2 regions of the Kandleria sp. genome follow, and region 2 is predicted to be linked to the other one. Evidence: riboswitches for the same ligand, from Rfam matches in the RefSeq annotation. Region 2 holds a riboswitch; the other holds the start of a gene.

Region 1 (8,082 bases), on a different contig from region 2:
AAAAAGAATTTTTACAGAGTAGCATCGCTACTCTTTTTTGTTTCAATAAACGAAAATTATTTAATTTTTTTAGATATTCTATAAAAAAGTGTTGCAAAGTTCTTGAAATTCGATAGAATGTATCTATAATTAAAATAACAAATCAGAAAAAGAGGGGATAGTTATGAGATTTAAAAAATTATGTGCATTTGCTGCAGTGGCAGCAATGCTTGTGGGATGTTCAAGTACAAACCAGACAAAGACTACTGTAAAGAATCCAATCTTTGGTTTCATTGGTCCATTGACTGGTGATGCATCTCAGTATGGAACAGCTGTTAAGAATGCATTGGAATTAGCAGTTGAAAAGTATAACAAAGAAAATGGTACTAAGATTACTATTAAGGCTTATGATGATAAAGCTGATGCAACTGAAGCGGTCAATGCTTACAACAAGCTTGTCGATGATGACAATGTAACAGCAGTTCTTTCACCAGTTACTACTGCTTCATGTTTAGCCGTTGCTAATGCTTCAAAAGCTAAGTCTACTCCAATTCTTACACCATCAGGTACAGGAGATAACATTACTATTGATTCATCTACAAAGAAAGCTTATAAGAATGTATTTAGAATCTGTACTAATGATTCATATGCTGGTACTTATTTAGCTAAACTTTGTAATACTAAATTTAACTTTAGAAAAGTTGCAATTCTTTATAACAAAGAATTAGACTACTCTGCAGGTCTTGATGCTTCATTTGAAAAAGAAGCTAAAAATCAGAATGTTAATGTTGTTTATAGTGGAGCATACAATGCCAACACTAAAGATTTCTCTACTTTCATTTCTAAGATCAAAGCTAGTGGATGTGATTCAGTTTATCTTCCAGATTACTATGAATCAGTTGTTACTATTACAAAACAGTTAAGAGATGCTGGTATTAACGTTCCACTATTTGGTGGAGATGGATGGGATGGTATCCTTGGAGTTAAAGGTGTAAATGCTAAAAACTTCGAAAATACTTACTATGTATCAGGATTTAATAAAGATGCAACTTCTGGTCCAGCAAAAGAATTTATCGATGCTTATCAGAAGAAGTATAATACAATGCCTAACATGTTTGCTGCAATGGAATATGATGCTGTAACTGTTATGATGAAAGCAATCAATGCTGCTAAATCTACTGATCCAGATAAGATCAATGAACAGCTTGCTAAAATCACTGTTACAAATGATGAAGCAGCATGTGGTGGATTCAAATACAATGAGTATCATGATCCACAGAAGGAAATGGTTACCGTAACAGTTAAGAATGGAAAGTATGTCACTGTTTCATAAGGAAGTATGATTAGGGAGAGCATATACTCTCCCTTTAGTATTATTGAAAGGAGTTCTCTATGGATTTTATTAATCAGATTATCAATGGATTATCAACCGGTAGTATGTATGCACTGGTTGCAATTGGATATACAATGGTATACGGCATTGGGAAGATGATCAACTTCGCTCATGGTGAAATCATCATGGCCTCTTCTTATTTTGCACTAGTAGGTATCTCAAGCTTAGGATTACCTCCTGTTGCAGCAATCGCTCTTTCTGTTGTATTGACTGCCGCATTAGGTGTTATTACTGAAAAGGTAGCTTATAAGCCACTACGTGGTAAAGGATCATTGGAAGTATTGATCACAGCTATCGGTGTTTCTTATTTATTACAGAATGTTTTCTACTTGATCTTTACATCATCAGGAAAAACATTCCCTGATATCATGCCACAAGGTTCATTCCATCTTGGTGGTTTGCATATCACATATATCACATTAATTACATTAATTATTTCAGGTGTCTGTACTGGTGCATTGTTATTCTTTATTCATAAGACAAAAATGGGGAAAGCAATGCGTGCCGTTTCAGAAGATGCTGGAGCAGCACAGCTTATGGGAATCAATGTTTCTTCAACTATCTCTTTAGCTTTTGCGATTGGTTCTGGATTAGGTGCTGTAGCAGGTGTCATCTATGGGGCAAAGTTCTCACTTATTAATCCATATATTGGTGCAATGCTAGGAATTAAGGCCTTCATTGCGGCAGTACTTGGAGGAATTGGTAGCATTCCTGGTGCCATGGTCGGTGGACTTATGATCGGGGTTGCTGAATCATTGACTATCTCATATATCTCATCAGATTTCTCTGATGCTATTGTATTTGGTATCTTGATTCTTATTTTATTGATTAAACCAGCTGGTTTATTTGGAAAGAACGTAAGAGAGAAGGTATAGCGCATGAAAAAGAAGTTAGTAAAATCGCTTATTTTAGCCCTTCTTATGGCGGCGATTCCATATATTGTATTAACATTGCTGATGTCACTTGGCATCTTAAATAGTTTCTGGTCAGGTATTATTATGCTTTGCGGTATTAATATTGTACTGGCTGTATCATTGAACTTAGCTACTGGCTACTTAGGTCAGTTGACATTAGGACATGCCGGATTCATGGCTGTAGGTGCTTATGTTTCAGCTATTTTAAGTATCTATTATCAGTGGCCATTCTTATTGACACTTCTTATCGGTGCTCTTGCAGCAGCACTCATCGGTATTGTCGTAGGTGTTCCTTCTTTAAGATTAAAAGGTGATTATCTTTGTATCATCACTTTAGCATTCAATGAAATCATTCGTGTTATCATTGTTAACTTGAAGATCACTAATGGTTCAAGAGGGTTAATTGGTACACCTCATGAAACAAACTTTACTTTTGTTTACTTGATTGCTGCATTAACAATTTTTGTGGTTTACAGTATCGTTCATTCTCGTCATGGACGTGCAATCATCTCAGTAAAAGAAGATGAAACAGCTTCAGAATTATCAGGTATCAACATTACTTACTATAAAATCTTAGCCTTCGTTATTTCTGCATTCTTTGCGGGAGCAGCAGGGGCACTTTATTCACATTACATTCCAGTTCTTGTTCCTAAATATTTCGATTATAACAAATCAGTAGAAATCCTTGTTATGGTCGTATTAGGCGGAATGGGAAGCTTGCCAGGTTCAATTATTGCGGCTATCGCCTTAACAGTTGTTCCTTCATTATTAATCAGCTTCTCTAACTATCGTATGTTAATTTATGCAATCGTATTAATTGCAGCAATGTTACTTAAACATAGTGATGCAGGTATTGCATTAAAACGTATGATTCCATTCTTGAATAAGAAAGGGAAGGAGGAGTCACTATGAAACCATTATTAAAAACATCCGGATTGGGTATTCAATTCGGTGGACTTAAAGCCGTTGATGAGTTCAACTTTGAAATTGGAGAAGGTCAATTATTTGGTCTTATTGGACCTAATGGTGCAGGTAAGACAACGATCTTCAACTTGTTGACAGGGGTGTATAAACCAACAAGCGGTAAAATCTTACTTGATGGTGTAAGTCTAAATAAAAAATCACCAACGCAGATTACCCAGATGGGAATTGCTAGAACATTTCAGAATATTCGTCTTTTCAAGGAGATGAGTGTTATTGATAATGTAAAAGTTGGTCTTCATCATTCTCATGAATATTCATTATTATCATCTATTTTACATCTTCCTAGCTATTTTAAGGGAGAAGAAAAAATGGATCAGAAAGCCAGAGAGCTATTGTCAGTATTTGGTCTTGAAGAATTTGCGGATGTTAAGGCATCCAATCTTCCTTATGGGAAACAGCGTCAGCTAGAAATTGCCAGAGCCTTGGCAACTTCTCCTAAATTATTATTATTGGATGAACCTGCTGCAGGGATGAACCCAACTGAAACAGCAGAATTGATGGAAACAATTGCTTTAATTAGAAAGAAATTTGATATTTCTATTCTTCTTATTGAACATGATATGAAACTTGTCATGGGTATTTGTGAGAAGATCTGTGTATTAAACTTTGGTACAGTTTTAGCATTTGGTTCACCAGATGAAATCAGAAATAATCCAGAAGTAGTAGCAGCCTATTTAGGTAGTGAAGAATAGGGGGTATTGCATGTTACTTAAAGTAAAAGATTTAAATGTAAACTACGGTGTCATTCATGCGATTAAAGATGTCTCTTTTGAAGTAGAAGAAGGAGAAATCGTTGCTTTAATCGGAGCCAATGGTGCTGGTAAAACATCAACGCTTCATGCGATCAGTTCACTTATTTCAAGCAAGAGTGGTGAGATCATCTTTGATGGCAAGGATATTTCTAAAATGCCTGCCCATAAGATTGTTGGATTAAACTTAGCTCAGGTACCAGAAGGAAGACGTATCTTTGCACAGCTTTCTGTAGAAGATAATCTTGAAATGGGTGCATTCTTAAGAGATGACAACAAGATAGAAGATGATATCCAGCATATCTACTCTCTATTCCCAAGACTTGAAGAACGTAAGAAACAGCTTGCCGGTACATTATCCGGTGGTGAACAACAGATGCTTGCAATGGGACGTGCCTTGATGAGTAAACCAAAGCTATTATTGCTTGATGAGCCATCAATGGGGCTTTCACCAATTCTTGTCAATGAAATCTTTGATATCATCAAGACAATCAATAAAGAAGAAGGTGTAACTGTTCTTCTTGTAGAACAAAATGCCTCTAAAGCATTAAAGATTGCGGATAAAGCATATGTTCTAGAAACAGGAACAATCACTGTTTCTGGTAAAGCAGCAGATGTTGCTAATAATTCACGTGTAAAAGAAGCATATCTAGGATAAAAGAGCATTTATGCTCTTTTTTTGCATATTGTTGGTATAAAATACAAAAATCCCTATACTAGAGATAGGGAGGAAAAAAATTATGAATAATTATATACTAATAGGCCTTCTTATTCCGGTATTGGGTACTACGCTCGGAAGTGCGATGGTATTCTTTATGAAAGAGGCTATGAATAAAAAATTAGAAAAAGCATTGCTAGGATTTGCGGCAGGTGTCATGGTTGCGGCTTCAGCCTGGTCATTGCTTATTCCAGCAATAGAAATGTCAGAAAAGATGGGAAAATGGCGTGTCATGCCAGCAGCAGTAGGATTCATGTTAGGAGTCTTATTCTTGCTTGTACTAGATCATATTGTACCTCATCTTCATATTGAAAGTGATGAACCAGAAGGAATAAAAGCTAAGCTTCAGAAAACCACAATGATGGTTTTAGCTGTAACGCTTCATAATTTCCCTGAAGGAATGGCAGTGGGTGTTGTTCTTGCCGGAATTGCGTCTGGAACATCGACAATGACACTTATGTCCGCGTTAGCATTATCCATTGGTATCGCAATACAGAACTTTCCTGAAGGAGCAATCATCTCTATGCCATTAAAAGCAGAAGGTGTAAGTAAAATGAAAGCCTTCCTGATGGGAACAGCTTCAGGTCTGGTTGAACCATTGGGAGGATTACTCGTTATTGCATTAACATCAATTACTATCCCATTATTGCCGTATTTCTTATCATTTGCGGCAGGTGCCATGATCTATGTGGTCATCGAAGAACTTATTCCAAGTGCCAATGTTGGTAAACATTCGAATATTGCGACAATGGGATTTGCGATAGGATTCACATTAATGATGATTCTAGATGTAGTTTTAGGTTAATAGAGTGAAATGCTTTTCAAATTGATAAGATTTGATATAATTATGTGCAGGGAGGTATTTTATGAAAAACTTATGGAAAGAATTTAAAGAGTTTGCTTTTACTGGAAACGTCATTGATATGGCAGTCGGTGTCATCTTAGGTGGTGCTTTAAAAGATGTTGTTACTGCATTAGTAAATATGCTAATGGGTGTCATCTCAGGAATTATTAAAATTCCGGATAGCTTAGATGAAGCTGTCTTCAAAATGTCAATTGGACCAGCTGGAACTGTTTCTATTAAATATGGCGCTTTTGTATCTTCATTCATCAACTTCCTATTGCTTGCCTTATGTATTTTCTTAATTGTTAAATCAATTAATAAAGCAAAGGATAAACTTAAGAAAGAAGAAGAAAGTAAACCTGAAGAAGCAGTAAAACCAGACGATATTGTTTTACTTGAAGAAATTAGAGATTTACTTAAAAACAAATAACCATGAAAAGGAAATCTATAGGATTTCCTTTTCTATTGCCTTTTTATTGATTTAGATATATCATATAAAAGAAATACAGGGGAGCTTGTAAGCAGGCTGAGAGGAAGTGATCGAACTTCGACCCTATAACCTGATGCGGATAATGCCGTCGTAGGAAGTCATTTACTAGGATTTTAGGCGGCATCATAAGGTGTCGTCTTTTTTACAATAGAAGTGGGGAGCTTGTGTGCAGGCTGAGAGGAAGTTATCAACTTCGACCCTTATACCTGATTTGGATAATGCCAGCGTAGGGAATTGTGTGTAGATCATGAGAAATGTCCAAATAGGATATTTCTCTTTTTTATGGGGGTGTAATTATGGTGAAGGTCAACGGCAAGGAATTGGATATTGCAGGAGAAAGCATATCTGAATTTCTGAAGTCAACAGATTACGATCTTAGGGTCATTGCGGTAGAACGCAATGAAGAGATTGTCTTAAAGTCAATGTATGATAAGACCATTCTTAAAGATGAAGATGTTGTAGAAATTGTCAGCTTCGTAGGAGGTGGGTAAATGAGTTTAAAACAAGAATGGAGAGAGGCTTTGATCAATCGTATTGGTCTTTCCTTGTATGAACAATTTTCTAATGCGACAGTTGCGATTTGTGGATTAGCAGGTCTTGGTTCACATATTGCGATCGCATTAGCGAGAGCAGGTGTGGGAAAGCTTATACTGATTGACTTTGATCAAGTAGATATGACGAATCTGCATCGTCAGTGCTATAAAGTGAATCAGATTGGTTGTAATAAGACGGAAGCTCTTTTAGAAAATATCTTGGAGGTTGCTCCTTATATTGATATTGAGGCAATCAATGAAAAGATTACAGAAGATAATATTGTAAGTCTTCTTAAAGATGCAGATATCGTGTGTGAAGCTTTTGATGATCCATCTTGTAAGGCCATGTTAGTCAATGGTGTTTTAGAAAAGCTACCTGATTGTTATGTGGTAGCTGCATCTGGTATGGCTGGCATGGGCTCACCTAATCTTATTAAGACTAGAAAATTGACAAATAGATTTTATTTATGTGGTGATGAAGTCAGCGATGTAAAGAATACGATGGGATTAGTATCTTCTAGAGTGATGCTTTGCGCTGCTCATCAGGCGCATACAATCCTGCGGATTCTTGCAGGTGAATAGAAAGAAGGTATATTTATGATAAATAATGATAAGCTCATCATCGGTGGGCATGAGTTTAATTCCCGTTTTATATTAGGGTCGGGAAAATATTCAATGAAACTTATTGATGCGGCAGTGAAAGATGCAGGAGCAGAAATGATTACTCTTGCCATTCGTCGTGCCAATACGAAGGAACATGAAAATATTTTAGACTATATTCCTAAAGGGGTAACTCTTATTCCTAATACATCAGGTGCAAGAAATGCAAAGGAAGCTGTGCGCATTGCCCGACTCGCAAGAGAACTGGGATGTGGTGACTTCATTAAAATAGAAATCATGCGAGATACAAAGTATCTTTTGCCAGATAATCAAGAGACAATCAAGGCAACACAAATCCTTGCGAAAGAAGGATTTGTAGTGTTGCCCTATATGTATCCTGATCTTAATGTCGCTCGTGATTTAGCTGCGGCGGGAGCCGCTGCGATTATGCCTTTGGCATCGCCGATTGGATCAAATAAGGGTTTATCGACTAAGGATTTTATTCAGATTCTTATTGATGAAATTGATCTTCCTATTATCGTAGATGCAGGAATCGGTAAGCCATCAGAGGCGTGTGCAGCTATGGAGATGGGGGCTTCTGCAATTATGGCGAATACTGCAATTGCGACAGCGGGAGATCTGCCATTGATGGCTTCAGCGTTCAATCAGGCCGTAGAAGCAGGACGAAAGGCGTATCTGTCAGGTCTTGGACGTGTCATCAATCGTGGTGCTTCTGCTTCTGATCCATTGACAGGATTCTTGCGAGACTAAGGAGAAGACAAAATGGAAAATCAATTTTACGTAGACTCCAAGCACCTTTCATCCGCAGCGCTCAAGAAAAAACATAGACTAGAAACTGATCCATCTTATCGCAAGAA
Region 2 (8,082 bases):
AAAGTTCACTCAGCAAGAACAGGTACGTAGACAGAAACTAGAAGAATTAGCAAACTTAGGTATTGATCCATTTGGACAGAAGTATGATGTAGAAACATATACATCAGATATTAGAAGAGAATATGGTTCATGCACTAAAGAAGAACTAGAAGAAAAGAAAGTCTCTGTACAGATTGCAGGACGTATCATTAGAAGAAGACGTAAAGGGAAAGTATGTTTCATGGATCTATTAGATCGTGATGGCAGCATTCAGCTTTATGTAAGAAAAGATGTTGTTGGAGAAGAGATCTATGAAATCGTTAAACGTGGAGATCTTGGAGACATCATTGGTGTTAAAGGGGAATTAATGGTAACTGACATGGGTGAATTAACTGTCCGTGTTGATGAATATACTCATTTATCTAAAGCATTAAGACCTTTACCTGAAAAGTTCCATGGTTTAACTGATACTGAAGAACGTTTTAGAAGAAGATATGTAGACTTAATCATGAATGAAGAAGCAAGAAAAGTTGCTTTCACTAGACCTAAGATCATTAGATCTATCCAGAACTACTTAGATTCTAAACATTTCGTAGAAGTTGAAACACCAATCATGAATAACATTCTTGGTGGGGCAGCAGCTAAACCATTCGTAACACATTTTAATGCGTTAGATTCAGATTTCTATTTAAGAATTGCGACTGAATTAAATCTTAAGAGATTAATTGTCGGTGGTATGGATGCTGTTTATGAAATTGGTAGATTATTCAGAAATGAAGGTATGGATAGAACTCATAACCCTGAATTTACTACAATTGAAGTCTATAAAGCATTCTCTGATCTAGAAGGTATGATGGACTTAACTGAAGGTATCATTGCCAATGCAGCTATGACTGTAAATGGTACTTATGATATTGAATATAAAGGACACAAGATTTCATTAGCACCAGGATTCAAGAGAATCTCTATGACTGATGCAATTAAGGAAAAGACTGGTATTGATTTCAATGAACATATGTCATTTGAAGATGCTAAAAAGTTAGCAGAAGAACATGAAATTGAAGTTGAACCACATTTCGCTTATGGTCATATCATCAATGCATTCTTTGAAAAGTATGTAGAAGAAACTATTGTAGAACCAACATTCGTATATGGTCATCCAATTGAAATTTCTCCATTAGCTAAGAAGAACCTAGAAGATCCTCGTTTCACTCAGAGATTCGAATTATTCATTTGTGGTAATGAATATGCAAATGCATTTACTGAATTAAATGATCCAATTGATCAGTATGAAAGATTCGCTAACCAGTTAAAAGAAAGAGAACTTGGTAACGATGAAGCCAACGAAATGGATATGGATTATGTAGAAGCCTTAGAATATGGTATGCCACCAACAGGTGGAATGGGTATGGGAATTGATAGATTAGTTATGTTATTGACTGGTCAGGATACTATCAGAGAAGTTATCTTATTCCCTGCAATGAAGAATATTAATGATTAATGTAAAGAGCATCCTTGGATGCTCTTTTTTATTAAGAAAACGTTTGCATAATTTTCAATATGATGATAGTCTATTACCAACAACAGGGGAGCTTGTAAGGCAGGCTGAGAACGAGAGTAACAAGAGCTCGGACCCATAACCTGATTTGGATAATGCCAACGTAGGGATATCATTGTGCGAGAGTTTTTTTGCGTATAAGCAGATATATCAGAGTTGGTATATCTGCTTTTTTGTTGGAAGAATAAGGAGAAAAAAGATGCTGGGGGAAAATTTAAACAAGGTCAGAAAGAATGTACCACTAGTCCATAACATTACCAATTATGTCACAGTAAATGATGTTGCCAATGTATTGCTTGCATGTGGTGCTAGTCCGATTATGGCTGATGAAGCTGAAGAGGTAGAAGATATTACATCCATCTGTGGTGGCCTTAATATCAACATTGGTACATTAAACAAAAGAAGCATTCAATCAATGTTTCTTGCAGGAAAGAAATCTAATGAATTACATCATGTCGTTTTATTAGATCCAGTTGGTGCTGGTGCTTCCGCACTGCGTACCAACACGGCGTTGAATTTATTGAAAGAAATCAAATTCGATGTAATCAGAGGAAATATTTCAGAAATTAAGACATTGGCACTGGGAAGTGGAACGACCAAGGGTGTCGATGCAGACATAGCCGATGTCATTACAGAAGACAATCTTGATGAAGCTATATTATTTGTAAAATCATTTGCAAAAAAGACAGGTGCTATTATTGCGATTACCGGTGCCATTGATCTAGTAAGTGATGAAGAAAGATGTTTTGTCATAAGAAATGGTCGTAAAGAAATGAGCAGAATTACCGGTACAGGATGTCAGTTATCAGGTATGATGACCGCATTTCTTATCGCCAATAAGAATCCTTTAGAAGCAGCAGCTGCTTCAGTTTGTATGATGGGATTAGCTGGTGAAATAGCCTGGAATCATATGCAAGATGGAGATGGTAATGCGACATATCGTAATCGTATTATTGATGCCATCTTTAATATGGATGAAGAGACTTTAAATAAAGGAGCTAAATACGATGTACGATGAATTATTGCTTTATGGGGTAACGGATCGTCATTGGTTAAATGGAAGACGCCTTTATGATGATGTGAAAGAAAGTCTAGATGGTGGAGTTACCTTTATTCAATTAAGAGAAAAGACTTTAGATGAAGAGACGTTTCTATTAGAAGCTAAAGAGATTAAGTCATTATGTGAAGCGTATCATGTGCCCTTTGTGATTAATGATAACGTGGATATTGCCAAAAAAATAAATGCGGATGGTGTACATGTTGGACAAGATGATATGAACGTAGAAGATGTACGTCGTATTTTAGGAGAAGAAAAAATCATTGGGGTATCTGCTTCAAGTGTTGAAGAGGCATTATGTGCTGAAAAAGGTGGTGCTGATTATTTAGGAGTAGGTGCTGTATTTCCTACAAGTTCAAAAGATGATGCATCAGATGTTTCTTTTGAAATATTAAAAGAGATATGTGAGGCGGTATCTATCCCCGTCATTGCGATTGGTGGTATTAGTAAAGAAAATGTCCATAAGCTTTCTGGCAGCGGTATTGTCGGTATTGCGGTCATTAGTGCTATCTTTGGTAAAGAAGATATTAAACAAGCAGCTATTGATCTTAAGAAAGAAACAAGAAAGGCACTTTATGATTAAGGGAGCTATTTTTGATATTGATGGTGTGATTCTAGATTCAATGGAAATGTGGAATGATCTAGGAAAACGTTATTTAAGTTCTATAGGGATAGAAGCTGAAAAAGGTCTTAATGATATCTTGTTTTCTATGAGTATGGAAGAAGGAGCAAGGTATCTTAGTGAACATTATCATGTAGAAAAAAGCAGTGTTGAGATTGTAGAAGATATCAAGAATATGATTGAGAACTTCTATGTTAATGAAGTTCATGAAAAAGATGGTGCTAAAGAGCTTTTAGCATTTATTAAGAAACAAGGTATCAAGATTGTAGCAGCTACAAGCAGTGATAGTGTTCAAGTTGAAAAAGCTTTAAGAAGAAATGGTCTATATGAATATTTTGAAAAAATATTTACGACAAGTGAAATAGGAAAAAGCAAGCATTCTTCAGATATTTATGATGAAGCTACACGTTATCTTCATGTTTTACAAGAAGAAACATTGGTTTTTGAAGATTCTCTTTATGCATTAAAGACAGCGAGGGAAGCTGGCTATATTGTGATAGCTGTCTTTGATCAATATGGAGAAAAGAACCAGTATGAATTAAAAATGATGGCTGATTATTATCTGAAAGATTACTCAGCTTTTAAAAGCGGCAAGTTGGGGGCACCACTTCCTATCACTTTATAAAATAAATGCGAAGAAAGAAGGAATAATCATGAAAAAAGCATTAACAATCGCTGGAAGTGATTCTAGTGGAGGCGCCGGCATTCAGGCAGATTTAAAGACGATGACTATGAATGGTGTATATGCTATGTCTGCCATAACAGCATTGACTGCACAAAATACAACGGGGGTAAGTGGAATTATGGAGGCCACACCAGAATTTCTTTCTTTAGAGTTGGATGCAGTCTTTACTGATATTTATCCTGATGCTGTTAAGACAGGAATGGTTTCATCAAGTGAACTGATTCATACGATTGTAAACTCATTAAAGAAATATCATGCTAAAAACATAGTAGTAGATCCAGTAATGGTCGCTACAAGTGGAGCTAAGCTTATTAGTGATGATGCAATTGAAACATTAAAAAAGGAGTTATTACCTGTTGCCACAGTAATTACACCTAATATTCCTGAAGCTGAAGTTTTATCTGATATTAAGATTAACAATGAAGAAGATATGATTACAGCAGCAAGAATCATCTATGAGAAATATGGCTGTAATGTGCTTTGTAAAGGAGGGCATCAAATTAATGATGCAAATGATCTTCTTTATCGTGATGGTAGTTATATATGGTTTAAGGGGAAGAGAATTAACAATAACAACACACATGGAACAGGGTGTACATTATCCAGTGCTATTGCCTCATTTTTAGCTAGAGAAGAAAGCTTAGATGAGGCAGTCAAACATGCTAAAGACTATATTTCTAAAGCATTAGAAGCACAGCTTGATCTAGGAAAAGGAAGTGGGCCATTGGCTCATAATTATGTACTATTTGAAGTGAATAAAGATGATACAGAAATTTGATGGATATGATAAAAAGTATGATGAATGGTTCATGAAGAATGAAAACTTATTTATGAGTGAATTAAAACTATTCAAGAAAGCATTAGGTGATATTGAAAACAAGAGAATCCTCTCAGTAGGATGTGGTAGTGGCTTATTTGAAAGCTATATTGATTCTCGTCATATTGAAGGTATTGAACCTTCAAAAGATATGGGAGAGATTGCGAAAAAAAGGGGAGTCAATGTGATCAAATATGGTCTTATTGAAGATGTAGATCTTCCTACTTATAAGAAATGTAGACAGGCATTAAAGAAGAATGGAAAGCTCATTCTTCTTGATGTACCTAAAGAAAGTGTGTATCTTCTTGGAAAAAGCTTAAATACATATGATCATGATTATCTTAATGGTGTAATGCCAGCTTTACCTTATCCATTAGCGTTAGCTTCATCGGGAGTATGGCATTCTACTGAAAAGAAAATTGATGTGCTAAAAAGCATTAATTTTAATGATTTTCAATATTTACAAACATTAATTCGCAATCCATTGTATACTAATGAAGAAGTTGAAGATGTTCAGGAAGGGTATAAGAGTGGTGGATATGTCGCAATCATTGCGAAGAAGTGATAATTTAAAGTTTACTGATCTTCTTTTTAAGAGAGTATCAGCGCTTTGGGATAATGAAGTAAAAAATGATTTTATTGTTCAAATGGCTAAAGGTGTCTTAGATATAGATCGTTTTAAAAACTACTTGATGCAAGATTATTTCTATTTATTAGATTATTTGGATATTTTAAAGAAACTAAAGAATATGTGTGTACATGAGAACTTGTCTAATCATTTAGATAAGATGATCAATGAAACGATGCATGAAACATATTCTGTACATGTTCCTTATATGAATAGAGTAGGTATTACTCAAAAAGAGATTTGTAATTGTAAGATTAAACCGGTCATTAAAGATTATATTTCTTACATTAAATCAGTCATTGAAGAACATACTATGTTAGGAGGCGTTATTGCGCTTCTTCAATGTTCATGGGGATATGCCTATGTTAGCGAGAAGGCATGGAAACTTTATGGGAATAATGAACATTCACTCTATAAGGACTGGTTTGATGCTTATTCTACGGGATCATATATTGATGCTAATCAGGATTGGATTGATCTTATTAATGAGATGACGAGATTTCTTGATACAGATCAAGCAGAAATTCTTTGCGATATTTTTGTGAAGTGTGCTCAATTTGAAAATCAATTTTGGAATGTATTATGAAGAATGCCAAATGGAGTTATTCCATTTGGCATTTTAATTTATATATTCATCTAGTGTTTCTATGAATTGATTGTAAGTCAATGAATGAATAATGCCCTGCTGTAATTTGGGGTTATTTACAACTTCAATGAATAAATCGTAGAGATGTTCCATGTCAGTAGTATCACCTTTTTTAATGGCTAGAAGAAAGACAATTTTGATTGTTTCATCTTTGTTCCAAATAATAGGTTTATCTAGTATGGCCACAGCAACTTTTGTTTTTAGAGCAATGACATCTAAAGGATGAGGGAGAGCGAAAACTTCATTCATATTGGTATTGGATAGATTTTCTCGTTCATATACACTTGTTAAGAAGTTTTCATCAACAATCCCTTCTTGTATAAGCATGTTATTCATTTTTTCTAATAATTTATTTTTAGATATAGAAGTAGATTCATGTATAAAAAGTGATGGAGAAAAGAATTTCTGAATCTTTTTTGATTTCCCTTGGTTGATTGAAGCAATAAAATGAGACACAGTCTCAATATCGTTTTGAGGAAGTGAAAAGTCTACAGTAATTGTTGGGCTATATGTGGACTCGAGCGGTATTGTAGAGATAACGAAATCAATACCGTTAAAATCTTCATTTTTAAGTGTTATAAATTCATGATAGGACAATCTAGAAACAATGAAGATTTTATCTCCGAATACATTATTTAGGCGTGCTTCAAGCATTCTTGTAGTGGCTTGTCCAGATCCGCATACAAGATAAACATATTTCTTTTTCAGTGATCCTGAAAAGCATCTTTCAATTGATGCACCGATATGTAAGGCGATATATCCAAGTTCATCATCGGTGAATTCAAGAGTATCAATCTGCTTGAATACAGTTTTTGCGATTTCAAAAGGTAAAGGATAATTTGTTTTTATTGTGTTTAATAAGGGATTCCTATTTTCTATATTGAGTTCCATCATGCTCATTGATGTTTTTAAATGATTAAAAAGATCATTTTTTAGAACGGAATCATTTCTTAGATCAAAACGATAATTTGAATAGATGGTTTCGACTATATCTTGTACAAGTGATTTGATTTTTGCATTATTGATAGATTGATCTTGGTATTTTATGTTAGCGAGAACACGTAATGCAATGTAATTTTTCTCACCGTTGGTAATTGTGATACCAAAATATTCTTCAATAGATTGACATATTTCACTTGTGATCGTGTATATTTCCTCGGGAATTTCAACTGAATTAGTAAGACTTATGTAGTCATCATTAAGGATTCTTGAAATCATTAAAGCGAAATGTAAGGATAAATTATTTAGTTTAAAATCATCTGTTTCAATTTTGTATTTGTTGAAGATATTAATAATGATGTGCCCAATATTATGTAGGTCTATATCATTAAAGAATGTTTTCTCACTTGTAGAGAGTATCATTGATAAATGATCTTGAGAATAAATTTCATTGATAATACATTCTCTTTTGTTAGATTCATTTCCGATAATTTTAATGCCTATTCCTGGCTTTACGATATACTCCAAATTATAAACTGGGAGTATTTTTTTAATGGTTTTAATGTAGTTTGAAAGTGTGTTTTTAGCTACAAAAACTGAATCTGCGAGATCGTCGATAGAAATATAGTCATGACTATATAGCAAAATCGATAAAATGTATTTTACACGATCCTGGCTGGAATCTAATTCTTTATCTTTTGAACTGCTTTCTTTAAAACTAGCAATGAATTTGTTGTATGCATCTAAATCATGTATTTCAACATAATAACCAGAGCGTCGTTTTAATTTTATAGAGGCTCCAATAAGATTGTCGTTGAGATTATTGATATCAGTTCTAATAGTTCTTTCAGATACTTTTAAAAGTAATGAGAGTTTACTCGCAGTTGTGAATTCATTATTACGGATGTAGTTAAAAATGTCATCAAGTCTCTTGTAATTGAACATAGTGTTCCTCCAATAAAATCAACTTATTAATAATGATATATTAGCATGCCAACTTGAAATGGCAATGGAAATCATTTCCGTTTAAATGTGGAAATAGGAGATGTAAGAGCTTACACATTTCCGCTTAAAGTGGAAATGGAATGGATTGAGAAGGGAAAAGATGTTAACTATACTTAGAAGTGTCAAAGGGAGGTGCGAGCATGAAC

What was found. Region 2 has a riboswitch for thiamine pyrophosphate ahead of thiM (hydroxyethylthiazole kinase). Riboswitches for the same ligand answer to the same signal wherever they lie in the genome.
Region 1: it holds a riboswitch for thiamine pyrophosphate, as region 2 does, so the genes downstream of both, thiS (sulfur carrier protein ThiS) here and thiM (hydroxyethylthiazole kinase) in region 2, are expected to answer to the same signal.

What each region holds. Positions count from the first base shown of each region.
Region 1 covers NZ_JAGBIX010000098.1:1,878-9,959, reverse strand. Annotated here, with positions in the region: gene J6L95_RS10790 (sensor histidine kinase) at 1-22, shown strand, start outside; gene J6L95_RS10785 (ABC transporter substrate-binding protein) at 164-1,312, shown strand; gene J6L95_RS10780 (branched-chain amino acid ABC transporter permease) at 1,372-2,247, shown strand; gene J6L95_RS10775 (branched-chain amino acid ABC transporter permease) at 2,251-3,198, shown strand; gene J6L95_RS10770 (ABC transporter ATP-binding protein) at 3,195-3,962, shown strand; gene J6L95_RS10765 (ABC transporter ATP-binding protein) at 3,973-4,677, shown strand; gene J6L95_RS10760 (ZIP family metal transporter) at 4,760-5,542, shown strand; gene mscL (large conductance mechanosensitive channel protein MscL) at 5,604-6,011, shown strand; TPP riboswitch at 6,079-6,185, shown strand; TPP riboswitch at 6,216-6,321, shown strand; gene thiS (sulfur carrier protein ThiS) at 6,368-6,562, shown strand; gene thiF (thiamine biosynthesis protein ThiF) at 6,563-7,186, shown strand; gene J6L95_RS10740 (thiazole synthase) at 7,202-7,975, shown strand; gene thiH (2-iminoacetate synthase ThiH) at 7,988-8,082, shown strand, end outside.
Region 2 covers NZ_JAGBIX010000006.1:6,428-14,509, reverse strand. Annotated here, with positions in the region: gene lysS (lysine--tRNA ligase) at 1-1,480, shown strand, start outside; TPP riboswitch at 1,555-1,665, shown strand; gene thiM (hydroxyethylthiazole kinase) at 1,737-2,555, shown strand; gene thiE (thiamine phosphate synthase) at 2,545-3,177, shown strand; gene J6L95_RS01400 (HAD family hydrolase) at 3,170-3,841, shown strand; gene thiD (bifunctional hydroxymethylpyrimidine kinase/phosphomethylpyrimidine kinase) at 3,870-4,679, shown strand; gene J6L95_RS01390 (class I SAM-dependent methyltransferase) at 4,663-5,283, shown strand; gene J6L95_RS01385 (TenA family protein) at 5,258-5,932, shown strand; gene J6L95_RS01380 (BglG family transcription antiterminator) at 5,966-7,876, opposite strand; gene J6L95_RS01375 (PTS sugar transporter subunit IIA) at 8,077-8,082, shown strand, end outside.